2 regions of the Corynebacterium anserum genome follow, and region 1 is predicted to be linked to the other one. Evidence: riboswitches for the same ligand, from Rfam matches in the RefSeq annotation. Region 1 holds a riboswitch; the other holds the start of a gene.
The links. A riboswitch is a leader RNA that binds a small molecule or an ion and turns the genes downstream of it on or off. The one in region 1 is predicted to bind thiamine pyrophosphate.

Region 2: it holds a riboswitch for thiamine pyrophosphate, as region 1 does, so the genes downstream of both, GP473_RS07505 (ECF transporter S component) here and thiM (hydroxyethylthiazole kinase) in region 1, are expected to answer to the same signal.

What each region holds. Positions count from the first base shown of each region.
Region 1 is NZ_CP046883.1:496,322-499,446, reverse strand. It holds partial or broken gene GP473_RS02000 (bifunctional hydroxymethylpyrimidine kinase/phosphomethylpyrimidine kinase) at 1-483, opposite strand, end outside; gene thiM (hydroxyethylthiazole kinase) at 493-1,356, opposite strand; TPP riboswitch at 1,345-1,450, opposite strand; gene GP473_RS01985 (TrmH family RNA methyltransferase) at 1,519-2,481, opposite strand; gene GP473_RS01980 (NCS2 family permease) at 2,602-3,125, opposite strand, start outside.
Region 2 is NZ_CP046883.1:1,794,834-1,797,958, forward strand. It holds gene GP473_RS07500 (ABC transporter ATP-binding protein) at 1-634, opposite strand, end outside; gene GP473_RS07505 (ECF transporter S component) at 635-1,249, opposite strand; TPP riboswitch at 1,238-1,358, opposite strand; gene GP473_RS07510 (CE1 family esterase) at 1,379-2,578, opposite strand; gene GP473_RS07515 (error-prone DNA polymerase) at 2,660-3,125, opposite strand, start outside.

The DNA.
Region 1 (3,125 bases):
CACACCGCAAGCATCTGCTGCGTCTTCTTTAGTGGTCGTGGGGAAGACCGGACCAATGCCGATGAGATCAGGAAGCGCAACCCCCGCCTCGGCGCATTGCTCGGCCACGGCATCTATCTGATCTTTTGTCGACGCACTCAACCCGATCATGAGGTGATCCGGTAAAACCCGACGCGCGTAGACATAAGGCACATCGGTCTGGCCAATGTGCAAGTGAATGCCTAGTTTTTGAGCTACCTCGAGGCGATCATCAATGAATAGGGGGATGCGGCCGCCGATACGCTGCAAAAGTTCTTCGGCACGTTCGGTGATCTGAGATTCTGTGGCGTCTTTATCCCGCAGTTGGACTGTGCGCACCCCTCCTTCGATCGCGGCAGCCACAATATCGGGCACGTTCTCTGGGCCTCCGCCAAGGTATGGATCGGTCACCAAATACACGCCAAAATCCGGAGTCGCGTTGTGCGAGGTCTGTTGTGTGGACATCACGCGCCCCTATATCTCTTCGGTGGTCTCTTCGATGCTGACGAGATCCACCATCTCTTCAGGGGTGAGTTGGAACAGACCGTCCAACCAGGCAGCGGCGAAAGTCCCAGGCCCGTCCGGCACGGCTTTTCCGCTTTGAGTCCTGCCGTACATAGCGAGTTGTGCTGCGGCTCCTGTGTGTGCATGCGCAGCGACTACAAGGTCATGGTGCGATAACTCACGGCCATCGTCTTCTGGTAGAGAGCCACCACGGGTGACGCCTAAATAGGCAGCGGTCAGTGCGCCTAGAGAACAGCCGGTGCCGATGACTTTTTGCAACATCGCGTGTCCGCTGTGTACCCATGTCACGCGCCCTTCAGAAACGATGAGATCCTTTGGACCGGACACAGCCACAACTCCACCAGTGGTACGCGCCAAAGCCCTTGCGGCTTCCGCTGCAGCTTCGACGCCGTCAGTGGAATCTACTCCTCGACCGCCGTGCCCCATACCAGCTAAGGCGATGATTTCGGAGGCATTACCTCTAATGGCGGTCGGGTTCTCTGTAACAATCTGGTGCAGAAATTCGGTACGGCGTTGTAGCGCTCCTGCACCAACGGGGTCAAGCACCCACGGGGTATCAGCTTCCCGTGCACCTCGCACCGCCTCCCGCATGCCTTCGTACTGATGCGCACTGGGGGTACCGGAATTCAGTAGAACGCCGGAGGCGAGCTGGGCAAACTGAAAGGATTCTTCTGGCGTATCAACCATTGCTGGCTGTGCCCCAGCCGCGAGCAGAACGTTCGCGGTGACTTCCATGACCACAGAGTTGGTCAAACATTGGACGAGTGGAGCTTGGCGGCGCATTTGTTCTATTGCGCACGAAAGTACATGCATGGACAGTTCCTTCGCTAGTTCGAACTAGAGCAGGTTCAATGGGTGTGATCTCAGCGTCCAGCTCGTCATGCCGGACGCACCCCACGTCACTTCCGGCCATGCTAGCAAACCATCAGAACAATGTGAGTCACTTAGCACCCCTGGGTTCAGCTCAACACTCCGCTAGTGAGTGCCAGCCTCCGCATAAATATGTGCGCTTGAGAGGCTCCTGGCTGCATAAAAACCGATAGCTGCAGCTGTCGCTACGTTGAGAGAATCCGTGCCCGTTTCCATCGGAATCTTGGCTCGCACGTCTGCCGCCCGCATCGCGTGCTCAGTGAGGCCTGGCCCTTCTGCCCCGACCATAATCGCGATTTTCTTTTTATTGACGACGCCATCCAGCGCCTCCGCCAGCGTTTTGTCTGCATAGGGCGTCATTGCCACAATGGTGTAGCCACGGTTGCGCAGCCACGCCAGATCCTGCTGCCACGTCGTGATAGTTCCAGGGAATCGGGCGAAGGGTACACGCAGCACGTGACCCATACTCACCCGCACAGAACGGCGGAACAGAGGGTCTGCGCTACCCGCTCCAAATAAGACGGCCTCCACGCCCAAGCCAGCTGCGTTACGGAAAATACTTCCGATATTCTCGTGATCCCCCACGCCTTCCACGACACATATCACGCGTGGCTTTGCTTCGGGGTACTCATCTTCGCCGCCCTCGCTTTCACTGTCCACGGCATCCAGAACTGCTTCCACACCGCGTTCTTCTATCCGATCAGCAGCTGCCAGCAATCCGCGGTGCATATCAAAACCCACTACTTCCTTGAGGGTTTCGCGGCTCACCTCATACATGGTCACCCCACGCAATGCCGTTGCTAATTCAGGGTCATAGGACTGCGACTGGGGCTGGGTGGCGTCGAGAAGAGCCGCCAGCTTTTTGCGGAAACCCACCACGCAACGCACCGGGTAACGCGAACACAGCAGTCGAGGTACGGCTAGCGGCCCTTCCGCTATCACCAACCCTTTGCCTTCTGGCAAGTCTGGACGGTGATCGGAAGAATTGAGATCCCGAACATCGTCAAGACGGGGATCGGTCGGGTCCTCGATCCGGACAGTACTAAACCCCTCGGAAGCGTATGACATGCGCCACACGCTACCCGAAGGGGCTTGTACAAGGAAACAGCGGTGAAGAAGTGATGAAGAGCTAGAGCGGGAAACCAATACAGAGAGATCAGGGAGGAAGTGGACGAGGAATAAACGTTCCTAGTCCAGCGCGCCCATCACAGGATCGATGGCAAAGTACACAACAAACAACGCCGCAACAATGTAGAGCAACGGGTGAATCTTCTTGGCGTTTCCGGCGAAAATTCCCATCACCACATAAGCGATGAAGCCCACGCCAATGCCATTGGCGATGGAGTATGTAAACGGCATGATTACGATGGTCAAAAACGCGGGCAGAGCAATGTGGAATTTGTGGAAATCAATCTCAGTGATCTGCTGCATCATCAACGCACCAACGACGACCAATACCGGCGCTGCCGCCTCAATCGGCACAATCTCATACAGCGGGGTAAGGAACATCGCGGCCAAGAACAGCACGCCGGTGACAACATTGGCTAAGCCGGTACGCGCACCATCAGCTATGCCTGCAGCGGAATCCACATAGACAGTATTCGAAGAAGCAGAAGAAGCGCCGCCAACAATAGCGCCCGCGCCCTCCACGACCAGAGCCTTCTTCAGATTCGGCAGATTACCGTCTTCATCAGTTAGCTTTGCCTGCTTAC
Region 2 (3,125 bases), 910 kb from region 1:
GCCCCGTGTCGTCGGTTCCCATGAGCAGAACCCGATCCACGTGATCCAGCCATATCTCGGTGCGATGTTCCACCACAACGAGCGTCGCCCCCGTCGCTTCAACGGCACGCAATACGGCGTCGCGAACCTCAATAACCCCGTGTGGATCGAGGTTGGCTGTGGGCTCGTCGAGGACAATAACGCCGGGTTCCATCGCCAACACGCCTGCCAAAGCGAGGCGTTGCTTCTGACCCCCGGACAGGGCACGGGTCGGATGCTCGAAGGGGAGATTAAGCCCTACCACCTCGATCGCCCGGCGCGCCCGTTCCCACATCTGTTCACGCGGCACGCAGAAATTCTCGCAACCAAATACCACGTCATCGCCGACGGTGTGGGCGATGACCTGAGAGTCAGGATCCTGCAGCACCATTCCCACCCGCGTATCCACCGTTATGGTGCCCACGCGAATGCCATCCTCTTCATCTCCCAGCACACCGGCGATGCCCGCCAGAAGAGTGGATTTACCCGACCCGGAAGCTCCGAGTAACAGCACTCGCTCTCCCGGCTCAATATCAAGATCAAGGCCAGAAAAGACAGGGTCTTTGCGCCCGCTGTGGCGCCAACCAAATCCGCGGGCTGTGATCCGCCCAGCCATTTACACCAATGCCTGGCGCTCGCGCCCCACAGCGAAGCGATCCAACGCGCCAGTGGCGGCCAGTCCCTTCACCACATAAAAACTCAGCACTCCGGCCACAATGGCGCCAGAGATGAGCATACAGATCAGGTACACGAGGTTGTAGGAAACAGACTTTGCCAGATTTCCGGTGACAAACAGCTCCATGACCCACTCACATGCGGCGGCACTCATACCGGAGAGCATGGCCACCGAAAGCTGATAACGCTTGTAGGCGAAAATAAGGAATACGAGCTCCGCTCCAATACCCTGGGCTAAGCCCGAGTACAGGGTTTCGATCCCCCACTGGTTTCCGATACCCGCCGACACGCTCGCGGCGAGTAGCTCCACGAACAATGCCGCTCCGGGTTTGCGGATGATCAACCCGCCAATGAGCCCTCCGATGAGCCATATGCCAAGGAACAGGCCTCCGAGTCCAGGGGTGATGGCGTCGAACACAGTGGTTCCAGTGCCGCCGATGCTGTTCCACACCCAGAAAATAAGACCGCAAGCTACTCCCAGAACAGCTGCGATAACGATGTCAACTACCCGCCACGTCATACTGCGTTTCGTGACGGTTGCAGAAAATTGGTTCATAACTCTCCCTCTCGCCGGTATGAGCCGGATCAGGTTCTGACGGTCGGGACCTGCATTTGCGGTCTACCCTCTCAGCCCACACATGCCGTGGACTCCCGTGAAAATGCGATGTATTTAATTGTGCGAAAGCTAACCTACCACACGACGATGACGTTCAAAGAAAGCTAAAACTTCCTCCGTGGCCGTAATCACGCGGGTAGTGCGCTCACTCTTGCGTGTCGTTAAGCTTTTGCTGCCCGCTTGTGCCTCGCCGGTACCAGCGAGACCGCGGTCGTCTCCCATCCACGTGTGACCCCCATCGTCAATGCCCAGATGCATAACCTCTGCACCCGCCTGACAATCGCTCCATGCCACGCGAGTGATTTTGTCAGTCACGGCAACGGAGTGCGGGGCTCCGAAGCACCCCGAACGCCCAGCGAACAAGCTACTGAGTCTCATGGCAGATACGTAGGCTGTATCGTGACGCCGCCCACCGTTGTATTTGATGGTTTCATCCCGCCGTCCATGTATCTCCAGGAATGGGATGGGTGTTCCCGGTACGAAACGGATGGAAGAGGGGTCTTTGGCATTAGATTGCGCCGTGGCACAGCTCGCCCACGTGTCCGGATAGTAGGCACCGGAGACGCTCGCGATCGCAGCGAATTGTTCTGGCATTTCACACGCCAGCATCACAGCAAAGCCGCCACCGTTAGACATTCCGACGGAATACACGCGATTGCCATCGATTGCATAGGTTGCACTGAGCGCGTCGAGGAGCTCGCGGATGAAACGCACATCCTGGCCCGGCTTGGAGGTGGAGTACGGCGCTCCTTCCCATGCCTTGTTCAACCCGGCTGGATACACAACGAGCGCTTCCTGCGTGCCAGTGTCTCCCCATGCCCCGTTAAGCCCTGCGTATTTTGCCATCGTCTTCGGCCCCTCGCCGTAGCCATGAAAAGCCAGGATCAATGGCATGGGGCGACCCTGCGCCGCAGATTGTGGCACATGGATGATCGCGGAGCGGGTAGCTCCTGCCGATTCGAAGGTTACAGTACCCTGCTTTCCTGGCTTCGGAGCATCATTCAGGGGGGCGGCATTGTGCGAGTCACGCACTACTGGTGCGATCTTTGGCGCGTGTTCCTTTTTCAGGCGTGGCACTGCCTGCGCCGGGGTGCTGGGCCCAGCGGATTCCGTGGTTGAGGCGTGCGGTTGCCATTCCTGCGCTGTCCATCCCGTGAGCTTTTGAAGCCCTACACCGCATCCTGCAGCACCGGCTATAACGATTGCCGCCACTCCCCCGGCAGCGATGCGCCGACGGCGATAGTATTTGGCGGAGGACTGACAATTCACGCGTCCGATTTTCCTTACCTTGCACAGCAGTGTCAAAGCTCCACGCTGGTCATAGGCCATGCCTCTGCTCGGTTAGTGCGACTATCTGAAGTCACGTGCGCGCACTTCCAGCTGGCGGGCCCATTCTAGCTCTGGCTCAACTGGTTCGATGAGGTCTGCACTCACGCTCGCCGCTCCCTCCGCGTTGTGCACAATGCCGCGGATCACCACCAGACGACTGCTCAAAGCCACTACTTTGTGGCGCGCCCACAGACCTCGACTGATCATGATGTTCGCCAGCCCAGTCTCGTCTTCCATACCGAGGAACACCACACCTCCGGCTGTTAACGGGCGCTGTCTGTGGGTTACTACTCCGGCCACTCTCACCCTCGTCCCGTCCGGGATGTGAAGAAGTTGTTCCGACGCCACCACTGCCGGACCCCCGCCCTTCCTCTCATGCCAAACGTCTAGGTAGGAACGTAATAAAGCCACTGGGTGCTCATGTGGGGTGATCCCTGTCGTTGCCATATCTGCCGCAGCAAGCTCAAACATGCTCATACCAGGAAGG